One region of the Streptomyces sp. NPDC048718 genome, then DNA from elsewhere that is predicted to be linked to it. Evidence: riboswitches for the same ligand, from Rfam matches in the RefSeq annotation. Region 1 holds a riboswitch; the other holds the start of a gene.
The links. A riboswitch is a leader RNA that binds a small molecule or an ion and turns the genes downstream of it on or off. The one in region 1 is predicted to bind glycine.
Positions count from the first base shown of each region.

Region 2: linked by a shared signal. The riboswitch ahead of gcvP (aminomethyl-transferring glycine dehydrogenase) and the one ahead of gcvT (glycine cleavage system aminomethyltransferase GcvT) in region 1 are both predicted to bind glycine.

Region 1 covers NZ_JBICVG010000004.1:315,470-323,423, reverse strand. The annotation lists gene ACGFRB_RS09660 (enhanced serine sensitivity protein SseB C-terminal domain-containing protein) at 97-948, opposite strand; gene ACGFRB_RS09655 (enhanced serine sensitivity protein SseB) at 1,180-1,920, opposite strand; gene ACGFRB_RS09650 (AAA family ATPase) at 2,228-2,857, opposite strand; glycine riboswitch at 3,260-3,366, shown strand; gene gcvT (glycine cleavage system aminomethyltransferase GcvT) at 3,524-4,648, shown strand; gene gcvH (glycine cleavage system protein GcvH) at 4,792-5,169, shown strand; gene glyA (serine hydroxymethyltransferase) at 5,180-6,436, shown strand; gene ACGFRB_RS09630 (L-serine ammonia-lyase) at 6,790-7,954, shown strand, end outside.
Region 2 covers NZ_JBICVG010000031.1:6,366-14,319, reverse strand. The annotation lists gene gcvP (aminomethyl-transferring glycine dehydrogenase) at 1-2,589, opposite strand, end outside; glycine riboswitch at 2,768-2,867, opposite strand; gene ACGFRB_RS33225 (PRC-barrel domain-containing protein) at 2,981-3,355, shown strand; gene ACGFRB_RS33220 (DNA polymerase IV) at 3,502-4,965, opposite strand; gene ACGFRB_RS33215 (MerR family transcriptional regulator) at 5,098-5,721, opposite strand; gene ACGFRB_RS33210 (bifunctional nuclease family protein) at 6,089-6,562, opposite strand; gene ACGFRB_RS33205 (MerR family transcriptional regulator) at 6,629-7,369, opposite strand; gene ACGFRB_RS33200 (FHA domain-containing protein) at 7,400-7,954, opposite strand, start outside.

The DNA of each region.
Region 1 (7,954 bases):
CCGCCCCAACCACACAGTGACGGGCGCGAATTGGGGCGACAGGAGGGGTGGAAACGGGCGATTCGGCGGCCTGGTGGCGAACCTGGTGACTACTCGTCAGTAAGCGTGCGGGGCGGCGGAGGCGCCGAGTCCCGGAGCGGCGGGCGGATAGCCGTAACCGGGCGTGCGGGGCGCGGCGGGCGGATAGCCGTAGCCGGGTGTGAGGGGCGCGGCGTGCGCGGCGTGCGCGGCACGGTCGTAGAACGGCCGGGCGTGCGCGTACAGCCACAGGGCGACCGGGTCGTACGGATCGGACATGGCGACCGTGGACACCGGCAGGCCGTCGGGGACGGCGCCGACCGTCTGGCGCATCATCGCGCGCACCGAGTCGACCGCGGCGGGCGAGGAGTCGTAGAGGTCCAGACCGATGGCGAGGTACGGGGAGCCGAGCGCGGGCTGCACCCAGGCGCGGCGCAGCGAGCGGACGGCCGGGGTGCGATGGGCGTTCTGCGACAGAAGCGCGTAGAAGTGCGGCATCTCCAGCGACGGTTCGGAAAGCCGCAGCGGTCCGGCGGGCATCCGGTCCAGACCGGTGGCGACGCGGCGCAGGTCGGCCCAGGGGATGCCGACGCCGCCGCCGGGGGCGTGCGGGTTGAGCCAGATGCCCCAGCGGTCGGGGAACAGGGCGCGGGCGATCTCCAGGCCGCCGACGCGCTCGTGGGCGCGGGTCCAGCCGGAGGCGGCGAGTTCCTGGGCGGAGGTGACACAGGGGGCGTAGCCGAAGCCGTCGACCTCCATGTTCCCGTACTGGGCGTCGGGGGCGCCGGGTATGCCCTGCCAGAGCAGCATCCAGACCTCGGAGCCGGCCAGGGAGTACAGCAGCCGCTCGTAGGCGTCGTGGCGCCCCGGCGTCACCTCGCGCAGCATGTGCTCGACCTGTCCGGCGGCAGCGGTGCCTGACGCGCTCACCCTCGGTCCCGCCCCTCTTGTCCGTGTCGCCGCGGTTGTCGCGGATGTCGTTGTGTCGCTGTCGTACGGTCGGTGGCCCGGTCGTATGGATGCGTCCGGGCGAAGTGGGCCGGGCGCTGCCGGGACCCGGCGAACCGGGGCCCTGCCGGACCAGGCCCCACCGGGCCGGATCCGCCGCGCCCGGGCCGGATCCGTGGGTCTTGAATGAGTTCAGCTTAAAGCGGGGGTCCGTCACACGGCGGCGCGCTGGAAGAAGGGGCGCACCTTCTCCAGCATCCAGTCGCCGACCGGGTCCTGGGCCACGTCGAGCAGGACGAGGTTGACGGGCCAGGCGACTTCGACCCGGCCGAGAGCGCGGCCGAGGGCGTCCAGCGGGACCGTCAGGTCCGGCTCGGTCCCCTCCACGAGCTGGACGCCGACGAAGAGGGCGGGTTCGGTGCCCTCGACGCTGGCGAGGGCCCGCCGGGCGGTGGCGACGACTCCGGTGGCCTCGAACTCGGCCGACGCGGCGGACAGGAAGTCGACCGGGTCGTCCTGCCAGTCGGGCTCGAACAGGCGGACCCGGCCGCCGGCGGCCGGTCCGTCCAGCTCGCTGCGGCCGACCCGGCACAGTTCGACGACGGCGGGCGGCGGCAGCGGGACACCGATGGTGCCGCCGGGGTTCACGGCGATGCCGAGCTGCGGGGGCAGACCTCGGGCGAACTCGCGGGCGGGGGCGACGGTGTACGACATGTGGTCGCCGACGCAGGCGCGGAACTCCCGCTCGGAGCTGAAGACGGGCACATAGGCGGCGCCGTCCAGTTCCAGGGTGGGCAGATCGAGGTCGGGGCTGTCGGGGCCGCCGCCGTTGGGCAGCGGGATCCAGACGTTGCTGCGGCCGAGCACCTCGACCAGCCGGCCACCCGCCGCCGGGTTGCCGAGCGAGGCGGCCAGTATCTCCTCGAGTTCATTGCCCGGCCACGTCACGTCCACGCTGTTCTTCGTCCCCTTCGCGCCTTCACGGCTCCACGGCTCCCGGACCTCACGGCCCGGCTTCCCGACTTTCCGGCTGACCCGGTTTCCCGGTCTTCCGGCTTTCCGACTTTCCGGATCCGGTTCTCCGGCTTCCCGGTTCTCCGGTGTTCCGGCTTCCCCGGCTTCCCGCCCGCCACGGCGTCGGCCCGGCCCCCTCGGGCCCGCCGGCCCCTGCCCGCCGGGCCACACGGGTGCGATCAGCACCTTAACGGCGCGCCCCGGCCGCGGGGAGCGGGAGGGGTGCGGGTTTCGTCACGCGCGCGTGTCATACGAGCTCCCGGAAGTCGATCCTCCGCAGCGCGTCGGCCGCCTCCCGGTCGAGCAGGGTGACCGAGGCGCAGCCGTGCGGCAGGGCACCGGACGCGGCGGTACGGATCAGCCGGCCGATGGCGCGCCGGTGCCGGGCGAAGGCATAGCCGGACACCGTACGGCCGCGGGCCCGCTGGCCGTCCAGGGCGGTCGCCGGGTCGACGTCGAGCAGGATCAGATGCAGGGTGCCGCCGCGCCGCCGGGCCGCGCGGGCGAGCCAGCCGCGCACCCAGGACTGGTTGCCGCAGTCGTGGACGACCACCCCGGCGCCGGCTCCGAGCGCGCGGCGCAGTCCCGCGTAGTGCGCGATCCGGGCGAGCGGACGGTAGAGGGCGTACGGCAGGAAGCGGGGCAGCCGGGCCTCCCAGCGCTCGCGGGTGTCCTGGGAGTCGACGGCCCGGCCGCCGGCGACCCGGCCCATGAGCGTGGACTTCCCGGCCCCGGGCAGCCCGGAGACCACCACGACGTCCCCGGCGGCGAAGGTGAGGACGCGGGGGCTGCGCCCGCCGCGCTCGCGCAGGTCGCGCAGGAACCGGCCGCGGCGCCGGGTGCGGGCCCGGGCTCTGTCCCGTACCGCCTCGCGCACCCCGTCGCGCGTCCCCTCGCGCCCCACCCCGCGAGCCCGCCGCCCACGGGCGGGTGCGGTGTCACGGTCCGGGGCGGGTGCGGTGTCACGGCCCGGTGCGGGAGCGGGGACGCGGCCCGGGGCGTGGGCCGGGAGGCGGGGCCCCGCGACCGCTCGCCTCAGTGGTAAGCCGGAGTCCGCCGTATACGCACCGGTGTGCCGGATCGTCATCGCCATCTCCCCCTGTCGGACATGCCGGAACCCCGATCGGGCCCGCCAGGACCCTGCCCACAAAGTGTAAAGAAACGGTAATGGGACACAAGCGATTTGCCGGGCGGACCCGCCGTGCAATGATGAGCGCGCCACTCGCTCGCACGAGCGCACACCCGCGCCACCAGCGCGTACAACCGCATACCGGCCGCTCGAATCCGCGCGGGAGAGTTCCGGGGCACAGGCATACGCCGTGCACCGGGCGCCGAAGGAGCAAGTACCTCCCTTGAATCTCTCAGGCCCCGTACCGCGCGGACGAGGCAGATCTGAAAAGCGGGGCGCGCCGTCGCGCCCCCACCCAAGGTGCAAGCCGGGGAACTCCTCGGTGAACCTCTCAGGTTCCATGACAGATGGGGAGGATGTCCTCACCGTCATGCACGTCGTGCCCCCGCACGCCTGGGACCCGGGAGTCACCCCATGAGCACTGCCCCCCGCCTGACCGCCCTCGACGCGCTCCACCGCTCGCTCGGCGCGACCATGACCGACTTCGCCGGCTGGGACATGCCGCTGCGCTACGGCAGCGAGCGCGAGGAGCACACGGCGGTCCGCACCAAGGCCGGTCTGTTCGACCTCTCGCACATGGGCGAGATCACCGTCACCGGTCCGCAGGCGGTCGCGTTCCTGGACTACGCGCTGGTCGGCAACATCTCCACGGTGGGCAACGGCCGCGCCCGCTACACGATGATCTGCCAGGAGGACGGCGGGATCCTGGACGACCTGATCGTCTACCGCCTCGGTGAGACCACGTACATGGTGGTGGCCAACGCCTCCAACGCGCAGATCGTCCTCGACGCGCTGACCGAGCGTGTCGCCGGCTTCGACGCGGAGGTCCGCGACGACCGCGACGCGTACGCCCTGCTCGCCGTCCAGGGCCCCGAGTCCGCCGGCATCCTGGCCAAGCTCACCGACGCCGACCTGGCCGGCCTGAAGTACTACGCGGGTCTGCCCGGCACCGTCGCGGGCGTGCCCGCGCTGATCGCCCGCACGGGTTACACCGGCGAGGACGGCTTCGAGCTGTTCCTGAAGCCGGAGGACGCCGAGGGCGTGTGGCAGGCGCTGACCGAGGCGGGCGCCGGCGCCGGTCTGGTCCCGTGCGGTCTGTCCTGCCGCGACACGCTGCGCCTGGAGGCGGGCATGCCGCTGTACGGCCACGAGCTGACCACCGCGCTCACCCCCTTCGACGCCGGTCTCGGCCGGGTCGTCAAGTTCGAGAAGACCACGAACGAGGGCCGTTTCGTCGGCCGCGAGGCGCTGGAGAAGGCCGCGGCGGCGGCCGAGACCGCCCCGCCGCGCAAGCTGGTCGGCCTGATCGCCGAGGGCCGCCGGGTGCCCCGCGCGGGCATGTCCGTGGTCGTGGCGGGCGAGGTCGTCGGCGAGGTGACCTCCGGCGCCCCGTCCCCGACGCTGGGCAAGCCGATCGCCATGGCCTACGTGGACGCCGCGTTCGCCGAGGCCGGCACGGCGGGCGTGGGCATCGACGTCCGCGGCACCCACGAGCCGTACGAGGTCGTGGCGCTGCCCTTCTACAAGCGCGAGAAGTAGACCGCAGCCGTACGCCGGGGCCCGCGCCCGCGGGCCGGACCGCGCGCCCCGGCGTACGCCGCTGAGGTGATTCGTCTCACCTTCCGTCTCATCCCGTAAGACCCCCGTTCATCCGCACTCCCCCGATCCAGGAGAATCACGCCATGAGCAACCCCCAGGGACTTCGCTACAGCAAGGAGCACGAGTGGCTGTCGGCCGTCGAGGACGGCGTCGCCACGATCGGCATCACGGAGTTCGCGGCGAACGCCCTCGGCGACGTCGTGTACGCGCAGCTGCCGGCGGTGGGTGAGAGCGTGACCGCGGGCGAGACCTGTGGCGAGCTGGAGTCCACCAAGTCCGTCAGCGACCTGTTCTCCCCGGTCACGGGCGAGGTCGTCGAGGCCAACCAGGACGTCGTCGACGACCCGTCGCTGGTGAACTCGGCTCCGTTCGAGGGTGGCTGGCTCTTCAAGGTACGCGTCACCGGGGAGCCGGACGATCTGCTCTCCGCCGACGAGTACACCGAGTTCTCGGGCAACTAAGGATCACTCGATGTCGCTTCTGAACACTCCCCTCCACGAGCTGGACCCGGACGTCGCCGCCGCCGTCGACGCCGAGCTCCGCCGTCAGCAGAACACCCTCGAGATGATCGCCTCGGAGAACTTCGCTCCGGTCGCGGTCATGGAGGCTCAGGGTTCGGTCCTCACCAACAAGTACGCCGAGGGCTACCCGGGCCGCCGCTACTACGGCGGCTGCGAGTACGTCGACGTCGCCGAGCAGATCGCGATCGACCGGATCAAGGAGCTGTTCGGCGCCGAGTACGCCAATGTGCAGCCGCACTCCGGCGCGTCCGCCAACCAGGCCGCCCTGTTCGCGATCGCCCAGCCGGGCGACACGATCCTCGGTCTGGACCTGGCCCACGGCGGCCACCTGACCCACGGCATGCGCCTGAACTTCTCGGGCAAGCAGTTCAACGTGGTCGCGTACCACGTGGACGACGCGGGCCGGGTCGACATGGCCGAGGTCGAGCGCCTCGCCAAGGAGCACCGCCCCAAGGTGATCATCGCGGGCTGGTCCGCCTACCCGCGCCAGCTGGACTTCGCCGAGTTCCGCCGGATCGCCGACGAGGTCGAGGCGTACCTGTGGGTCGACATGGCCCACTTCGCGGGTCTGGTCGCGGCCGGTCTGCACCCGAACCCGGTCGAGTACGCGGACGTGGTCACCTCGACCACGCACAAGACGCTCGGCGGCCCGCGCGGCGGCATCATCCTGGCGAAGAAGGAGTTCGCGAAGAAGCTGAACTCCTCGGTCTTCCCCGGTTTCCAGGGTGGCCCGCTGGAGCACGTGATCGCGGCCAAGGCCGTCTCCTTCAAGGTCGCGGCCTCGGAGGAGTTCAAGGAGCGCCAGCAGCGCACCCTGGAAGGCGCGCGGATCATCGCCGAGCGCCTGGTGGCGGACGACGTCACGGAGCACGGTGTCTCCGTGCTGTCCGGCGGCACCGACGTCCACCTGCTCCTGGTCGACCTGCGCAACTCGGAGCTGGACGGTCAGCAGGCCGAGGACCGGCTGCACGAGGTGGGCATCACGGTCAACCGGAACGCCGTTCCGAACGACCCGCGCCCGCCGATGGTCACCTCCGGTCTGCGCATCGGCACGCCGGCCCTCGCCACCCGCGGCTTCCAGGCCGAGGACTTCCGCGAGGTCGCCGACATCATCGCCGAGACGCTGAAGCCCGGCTTCGACGCCGAGGCGCTGAAGGCCCGTGTGACGGCGCTCGCCGACAAGCACCCGCTGTACCCCGGTCTGTAGTGATCCCGCGGGGCCCGAGGCGATCATGAGCCGGTCGCACGGGCCCCTACGGGTTCGCCGGGCCGGCACGAGCCACATATTCGGGATGATCGAAGAGCCTGACGAGCCGGATGGGCCTGACGGGCCTGACCAGGCTGAAAGCTCGGAAAGATCAAGAAGATCCTGAAGAAATAATTTCGTACGCTTTTGTTCTCCGGTTCGTCCGTACGAAACCCCCGGGGCACCACGCACACTGGACAGTGACCCTGCCAGAGCGCGCGGTGCCCCACCCACGTCTGTCCCCGCACACCTTTCACGGCACGTTCTGCACCACCCCGGCAGACAATGGCGTCCAGCCCCCACAAGGAGTTCCCGTGGCCATCTCGGTCTTCGACCTGTTCTCGATCGGTATCGGCCCGTCGAGCTCCCACACGGTGGGCCCCATGCGCGCGGCGCGGATGTTCGCCCGGCGGCTGAAGAACGAGGGGCTGCTCGCCCACGTGGGGTCCATACGCGCGGAGCTGTACGGCTCCCTCGGCGCGACCGGCCACGGCCACGGCACCCCGAAGGCCGTCCTGCTGGGCCTGGAGGGCCACTCGCCGCGCACGGTGGACGTGGAGAGCGCCGACGGCGAGTTCGAGCGGATCAAGTCGAGCGGCCGGATCAACCTCCTCGGCGCGCACGACATCCCGTTCTCGTTCGACGACGACCTGATCCTGCACCGCCGCAAGGCCCTGCCGTACCACGCCAACGGCATGACCGTCCTCGCGTACGACATCGAGGGCGCGCCGCTCCTGGAGAAGACGTACTACTCGGTCGGCGGCGGCTTCGTCGTGGACGAAGACGCGGTGGCCGGCGAGAACCCGATCATCCCGGACGACACCGTCCTCGCCCACCCCTTCCGCACCGGCGACGAGCTGCTCCGGCTCACCAAGGAGACCGGTCTGTCGATCTCCTCGCTGATGCTGGAGAACGAGAAGGCATGGCGCACCGAGGCCGAGATCCGCGCGGGCCTCCTGGAGATCTGGCGGGTCATGCAGGCCTGTGTCGCGCGCGGCATGTCCCGCGAGGGCATCCTGCCCGGCGGTCTGAAGGTCCGCCGCCGCGCCGCGACCCTCGCCCGCAATCTGCGCTCCGAGGGCGACCCGGCCGCGCACGCGATGGAGTGGATCACCCTCTACGCGATGGCCGTGAACGAGGAGAACGCGGCGGGCGGCCGGGTGGTCACCGCCCCGACGAACGGCGCGGCCGGCATCATCCCCGCCGTCCTGCACTACTACATGAACTTCGCGGCCGGCGGCGCCTCCGAGGAGGAGAAGGAGGACGGCGTGGTCCGCTTCCTCCTCGCCGCCGGTGCCATCGGCATGCTCTTCAAGGAGAACGCCTCCATCTCCGGCGCCGAGGTCGGCTGCCAGGGCGAGGTCGGCTCGGCCTGCTCGATGGCCGCCGGCGCGCTCGCCGAGGTCCTCGGCGGCTCCCCCGAGCAGGTGGAGAACGCGGCCGAGATCGGCATGGAGCACAACCTGGGCCTGACCTGCG
Region 2 (7,954 bases), on a different contig from region 1:
GGACTCGGTGGGCTCGATCATCAGCGTGCCGGCGACCGGGAACGACATGGTCGGCGCGTGGAAGCCGTAGTCGATCAGACGCTTGGCGATGTCGTCGACGCTGACCCCGGTCTCCTTCGACAGCGGGCGCAGGTCGACGATGCACTCGTGGGCGACCAGACCGGCCGGGCCGGTGTAGAGCACCGGGAAGTGCGGCTCCAGGCGCTTGGCGATGTAGTTCGCCGCGAGGACGGCGACCTGGGTGGCGCGCTTGAGGCCCTCGCCGCCCATCAGCCGGACGTACGACCACGAGATCGGCAGGATGCCGGCCGAGCCCCACGGAGCGGCCGAGATCGGGCCGACGCCGGTCTGAGGGCCCGCGGTGGCCTGGAGCGGGTGGTTGGGCAGGTACGGGGCGAGGTGCGCGCGCACTCCGACCGGGCCGACGCCCGGGCCGCCGCCGCCGTGCGGGATGCAGAAGGTCTTGTGCAGGTTGAGGTGCGAGACGTCGCCGCCGAAGTGGCCCGGCTTCGCGAGGCCGACCAGGGCGTTGAGGTTGGCGCCGTCGACGTACACCTGACCGCCGGCGTCGTGCACCATGCCGCAGATCTCGGAGACGTGCTCCTCGAACACACCGTGGGTGGACGGGTAGGTGATCATCAGCACGGCGAGCTCGTCGCGGTGCTTCTCGATCTTGGCGCGCAGGTCCTCGACGTCGACCTCGCCGTCGTCGGCGGTCTTGACGACGACGACCTTCATGCCGGCCATCGCGGCGGAGGCGGCGTTCGTGCCGTGCGCGGAGGACGGGATGAGGCAGACCGTGCGCTCGGTGTCGCCGTTGGCGCGGTGGTAGGCGCGGACGGCCAGCAGACCGGCCAGCTCGCCCTGGGAGCCGGCGTTCGGCTGGATCGACACCTTGTCGTAGCCGGTGACCTCGGCCAGGCGCTCCTCCAGCTCGGTGATGAGCGTGACGTAGCCCTGGGCCTGCTCGATCGGCACGAAGGGGTGGATCTGGCCGAACTCGGGCCAGGTCACCGGCTCCATCTCGGTGGTCGCGTTCAGCTTCATGGTGCAGGAACCGAGCGGGATCATGCCGCGGTCGAGCGCGTAGTCGCGGTCGGAGAGCTTACGCAGGTAGCGCAGCATCGCGGTCTCGGAGCGGTGCGCGTGGAAGACCGGGTGGGTCAGGTACGCGTCGGTGCGCAGCGCGTCGGCCGGGAGCGCGTCCTCGGTGACCGCGTCCAGGGCCTCGATGTCGCCCGTGACGCCGAAGGCGGCCCAGACGGCGGCGAGGTGCTCGCGCGTGGTCGTCTCGTCGCAGGAGACGGAGACGTGGTCGGCGTCGACGCGGTACAGGTTGACGCCGCCGGCGAGGGCGGCGGCGACGATCCGGTCGGCGCGGCCGGGCACCTTGGCGGTGAGGGTGTCGAAGAAGGCGCCCTGGGCCAGCTGGACGCCGCCGTCGCGCAGACCGGCGGCGAGGATCGCGGCGTAGCGGTGGGTCCGCTCGGCGATCTGCCGCAGGCCGTCGGGGCCGTGGTAGACGGCGTACATGCCGGCCATGACGGCGAGCAGCACCTGAGCGGTGCAGATGTTGCTGGTGGCCTTCTCGCGGCGGATGTGCTGCTCGCGGGTCTGCAGCGCCAGGCGGTACGCCTTGTTGCCGTCGGCGTCGACGGAGACACCGACGAGGCGGCCGGGCAGCGAGCGGGCGTGCTTCTCCTGGACGGCCATGTAACCGGCGTGCGGACCGCCGAAGCCCATCGGGACGCCGAAGCGCTGGGTGGTGCCGACGGCGATGTCGGCGCCGAGGGAGCCCGGCGAGGCCAGCAGGGTGAGCGCGAGCAGGTCGGCGGCGACGGTGACGATCGCGCCGAGCTCGTGGGCCTGGTCGACGACCGGCTTGATGTCCCGGATGGCACCGGAGGCGCCCGGGTACTGCAGGAGCACGCCGAAGACACCGCGCTCGGCGATCTCGGCCGGGATGCCGGCGGACAGGTCGGCGACGACGACCTCGACCCCGGTGGGCTCGGCGCGGGTCTCGATGACGGCGATGGTCTGCGGCAGGGCGTCGGCGTCGACCAGGAAGACGCCGTTCTTGACCTTGCCGACGCGGCGGGACAGCGCCATGGCCTCTGCGGCGGCGGTGCCCTCGTCGAGCAGCGAGGCGCCGGAGGTGGGCAGCCCGGTCAGGTCGGCGACCATCGTCTGGAAGTTGAGCAGCGCCTCCAGGCGGCCCTGCGAGATCTCCGGCTGGTACGGCGTGTAGGCGGTGTACCAGGCCGGGTTCTCCATCACGTTGCGGAGGATCACCGGCGGGGTGAAGGTGCCGTAGTAGCCGAGGCCGATCATCGGGGCGAGGACCTGGTTGCGGCCGGCGAGGACGCGCAGCTCGGCCAGCACCTCGGCCTCGGTTCGGGCGGCCGGGAGGGCCAGCGCCTCGGCGTTCTTGATCACGTCCGGCACGGCGGCGGCCGTGAGCTCGTCGAGCGATCCGTAACCGACCTGGGCGAGCATCTTGGCCCGCGCCTCGGTGTCGGGTCCGATGTGCCGCTGCTCGAACGGAATACCCTGCTCGAGCTCGGAGAGCGAAGTGCGGTTGGCGGTCATGTACGGGGGCCTCCTGGTCGTCACGACCTGCGAGGGGCACCGCGGCGCGGTTGCCCGGACGACCTCCCCCTCTGTCATCTCGACCTGAGAGCTTCACCGGCACGCCTCGCGGCAGGCCGGCTTTCACCGTCGGTGAGGACGGATGCCGTACGACGTCCGCCCTGCTTTCCAGAGTGACCTCGTCCGCGCGGTACGGGGGCCTGAGAGATTCCGGGGAGGATTTGCTCCTTCGGCGCCTCCGAAAATGGTCTTCCGGAGGACTCTCCCGCGCGGGGTCGACAGCCATAACCAGCCTACCAGCGAGGATGCTTCTCCCATCGCTCAAGTGGCCGACATCGCGGATGTGCCTTTTCGTAGTGGTGCAGAGCAGTCGCGACCCGCTGGAGGGACCGTGCAGACCGACATCGATCCGCGCAGCCTGATCGGCCGCAAGGCGTTCGACCGGAACGGGCACAAGATCGGCACTGTGGACGAGGTGTACCTGGACGACGCGACGGGAGTCCCCGAATGGGCCGCCGTACGCACCGGACTGTTCAGCCGGGACGCCTTCGTCCCGCTGGAGCCCAGCGAGCTGGTGGCGGACGGCCTCCACATCCCCTACGAACGCACCCTGATCAAGGACGCCCCGGACTTCGGGGTCGGCCGGCATCTCTCCCCGGAACAGGAACTTCAGCTCTACCGCCACTACAACCTGACCCTGCCGCCCGCGCCCCCGGCCGTGGTGGAACACGACTTCGGCCGCCTGGCGGGCCAGGAGGAGGGGTGAGCGGGCCAGGAGGCGGCATGCGGACGCCGGACACCCGTTCGGTCCAGAGTCCGTCAGCTGGTGTACCAAGTCCGGAGACGTCCGTCAGGTAGGACGTTCAGAACGGGCGGACCCCGCATGCTTCCGGGAAGGTTCGAACGCCGTCCCTAAGGGGCCGGATACCGTCCCTGGGAGGCCGCGCCCGTCGCGCCGCCCGGGACCAGCGGCAGCGGATCCGCGGGTTCCAGTTCCGGGTCGTCGACGGCGAAGGTGCGCACCCGGCCCGGCGCGGAGCCCGGCTCCTCGAAACGGACGGTGACCCGCCCGACGCCGCTGCCCTGCACCCAGCCGGGCCCGTACACGGTGTGCCGGACGTCGTTGCCGGGCGCCCAGCGCCGCTCGGCGGGCCTGGAGGCGGCCTCGGGCAGCACGGCGGCCGGCTCCTCCGACGGCCGCGCGCCGGTGTCCGCCTCCGCCTCCGCCTGGGCCTCGGCCCGCGCTCCGGCCGGCACTCCCGTCAGGGTTCCGACCGCCCCTCCCGCCAAGGCTCCGGCCTGCGCCTCGGCCTGTGCGAACAGGTCCTCCTGTGTGTAGTCCGCGAGTCCGCTCACCCCGACTCCCAGCAGCCGTACGCCGCCGGTGGTGTCCACCAGGTCGAGCAGCCGCGCCGCCGCCTCCCGCACCACCACCGGGTCGTCCGTGGGCCCGCGCAGCGTCTCGGAGCGGGTCAGCGTCGAGAAGTCGTACCGCCGCACCTTCAGGACGATCGTCCGCCCGGAGTGCCCCGACCCCCGCAGCCGCCCCACGCACCGCTCGGCCAGCCGCTCCACCTCCAGCCGGATCCGCAGCCGGTCGTGCAGGTCCACGTCGAAGGTGTCCTCCACCGACACCGACTTGGCGTCCCGCTCGGCCACCACGGGCCGGTCGTCGCGACCGAGGGCCATCGCGTACAGCGAGGTCCCGTGCGCCCGTCCCAGGAGCCGTACCAGCTCGTCCTGCCCCGCCTCCACCACCTCGTCGACGGTGACGATCCCGGCCCGCCGCAGGTGCTCGCCGGTGGCCGGGCCGACCCCGGGGATGATCCGCACCGACCGCGGCCCGATCAGCTCGCGTTCCGTGCCCGGCTCGATCAGCAGCAGGCCGTCCGGCTTGGCCTCCTCGGAGGCGATCTTCGCGAGCATCTTGGACCCGGCCAGACCGACCGAGCCGCTGAGCCCGGTCGTCGCCAGGATGTCCCGCCGCAGCCGCTCCCCCGCCGCCCGCGCGCCCGCGCTGTCGTCGGCCACGCCCCCGGCCTCCAGGTCGACGAAGGCCTCGTCCAGGCTCAGCGGTTCCACGAGCGGGGAGAGCCGCCCGAGCAGTTCCATGACCTGCCCGCTGATCGCCCGGTAGAAGGTGAAGCGGGGCACCAGGTACGCGGCGTTCGGCGCGAGCCGCCGGGCCTGCCCCATGGGCATCGCCGAATGGATGCCGAAGCGCCGTGCCTCGTACGAGGCGGTGGCGACCACCCCGCGCGGTCCGAGCCCGCCCACGACCACGGGTTTCCCGCGCAGGCTCGGCTTCGACGCCTGCTCGGCGGCGGCGAAGAAGGCATCCATGTCGAGATGCAGGATCGTGGGCGCGGCTCTCACGGTTCCGATGCTGCCCTACGCCACTGACAATCGACTCGCACACCCGTTCACCCGCCCTGTGTGGGTCCCGCCGGATACGCGGTACGCCGGGTACGAGGCGCGGCACGCGACGGGCAGACGGGGCCGGACGGGTCAGACGGCCTTGTCGCGGCGCCGGCGCGCCAGCTCGTCGGCGGGGTTGTGCCCGACCAGCGTCTCGCCGGTGTCGACCCGCTCGCCGTGCAGCTGCGCGAGCGCCGCCTCGACGTCCCGCCACACCACGCCCACCGCGATACCGAAGACGCCCTGGCCACCCTGGAGCAGGTCGACGACCTCGTCCGGGGAGGAGCACTCGTAGACGGTCGCGCCGTCGCTCATCAGCGTCATCCGCTCCAGATCGCGAAAACCGCGGGCCCGCAGATGCTGCACCGCCGCCCGGATGTTCTGGAGCGCGACCCCGGTGTCCAGGAAACGCTTGACGATCTTGAGGACGACGACGTCCCGGAAGCTGTAGAGCCGCTGTGTGCCGGATCCGTACGCGGGCCGCACGCTCGGCTCGACGAGCCCGGTGCGCGCCCAGTAGTCCAGCTGCCGATAGGTGATCCCGGCCGCCGCGCAGGCCGTGGGGCCGCGATAGCCGACGGCCTCGGAGTCGACCGTCGTGCGCGTGCCCGGGTCGGTTCCGAGGCCGCCCACCCTGCTGTGAAGCGGATACGGCCCCGGCTCCCCGAGCACATGCCCCCGGAAGCCCTCTGCCGTACCGTCGCCGCTGCTCATCACGCCGACCCTCCGTCCTTGACCTGCCCACACGAAGGTAGGCAGTCACTCGGGGTGCGTCAACGATCGCCACACTCGGCACGCCGAGTGATAATCACCCTGAGAGTGGTTTTGCGTACCGCTCCGCGGGGAAAGGCTACTCGAATGCCCTCGGGACGCCTCCGTCGGCGGCGCCGGCGACCCCGGCGAGCGGCTCCCGTGACTCCGGCGGCATCCCCGCCACACCCACGGTCCGGAGCCTGCCCGGAGCCCAGGCTCGAAGCCCCGGCGTACGGGGAGAGGGGCGGGCTCCCGGGTCCGGGCCCCTGGGGACGGGGCCGGCTCCCGGCCGTCCCTCCGTCCCGTATGGGCAGGTCCGGCGGGCCGCCTACTGGTTGCCGCTCCCGAAGTCCTCCGGCGAGATCTGGTCGAGGAACTCGCGGAACTTCTCCACCTCGTCCTCCTGCTCGTCCGGAATCGCGATCCCCGCGTCGTCCAGCACACCGTCGCTGCCGTAGATCGGCGTGCCGGTGCGCAGCGCCAGCGCTATCGCGTCGGAAGGCCGGGCGCTGACCTCCACACCGCTGGCGAAGACCAGCTCGGCGTAGAAGACCCCGTCCCGCAGATCCGTGATGCGGACTTCGGTGAGCTCCTGCCCCACGGCCTCCAGCACATCCTTGAAAAGGTCGTGCGTCAGCGGCCTGGCCGGGGCCATGCCCTGCTGGGCGAAGGCGATCGCGGTCGCCTCGCCCGGTCCGATCCAGATGGGGAGGTACCGGTCGCCTCCCACTTCACGCAGGAGCACGATCGGCTGGTTGGAGGGCATTTCCACCCGGACACCCACAACGTCGAGCTCGTTCACACAGCAACCCTAGGCCGTGCCCGACCGGTTTGGGTAGTCGGGACGAATCCGGGGCCGCCGCGGGGGTCACTGTGGCCGAATACCGAGTGCGGTCTGGACCAGCGCCGCGTGCAGCCGGACCGAGAGTCCGGCGAGTTCCTTGGCCGTGGCCTCGGCGTGGGCCCGGGTCTGGGGGTTGCGGTGCCGCCGCAGCGGCGCCACCATCTGCTCGATCAGCCCGGCCTCACGGTCGGCGCCGGCCTTCACAGCCCGCAGATGACGCGGCTCCAGGCCGAATCGCCCCAGATCCGCGAGGAGTTTGGCGACGGTGACGGTCTCGGCGTCGTATCCGCCGCCCGCGGCCTGGGCGATCAGGCCGTACGACTCCCACGCGGCGAGTTCCGGCTCCGTCACCTCGGCGGCGGCGAGCAGCTCGGTCCGGCCCAGTCGCGCCGCGGTCGGGCGCTCACCGTCCGGCTCCCCGGACCCGTCGAGCGGATCCCGGGGCTGGCCCGGCGCGGGCAGGACGACCTGTTCACCCCGGGCCAGGGCGTCGAGATGCTCGCGGATCACCCTCAGCGGGAGATAGTGGTCCCGCTGCATCCGCAGGATCTGGGCGAGCCGCTCCACGTCCTGCGCGCTGAACTTGCGGTAGCCGGAGGCCGTCCGCCGGGGCTCCACGAGCCCCTCGGCCTCCAGGAACCGGATCTTGGAAACGGTCACTTCGGGAAACTCGTCGCGCAGCCTCGCCAGCACCGTGCCGATGCTGACGAGACCGTCGCCCGCGGCGGTGCCGGAGCCGGCACCGCCCGACGCTGTACGCACCATGGACCTTCCCTGAAGGTTCTCCGGGGCGTGTCACACGCCCCGCTGGCTCGCGAAGAACACGAGCCGGTACTTGCCGATCTGCACCTCGTCCCCGTTGGAGAGCACGACCGAGTCGATCGGCTCACGGTTGACGTAGGTGCCGTTGAGACTGCCGACATCGCTCACCTTGAACGTGCCGTCAGGCTGACGCCGGAACTCCACGTGCCGACGCGACACCGTCACGTCGTCGAGGAAGATGTCGCTCTGCGGGTGGCGGCCGGCCGTGGTCAGCTCGCCGTCCAGCAGGAAGCGGCTGCCCGAGTTCGGGCCTCGGCGCACGATGAGCAGCGCCGCACCGGTGGGCAGTGCCTCGACGGCCGCCAGGGCCTCCGGCGACAGCGCCGGAATCTGGCCGGTCACCTCGGAGTCGTACGCCTCGAGACCCGAGATGGAGATCGTCGAGGTCGTCTCGGACGCGCGCTCCGCGACCGCTCCGGCCCGCAGCGGCGCACCGCAGTGGGAACAGAAGCGGCTGTCCACCGTATTGCGGTGGCCGCACCTCGTACACACCGGCATGGAGCCGTCCTCCGGCCGCGGCTGACCCGC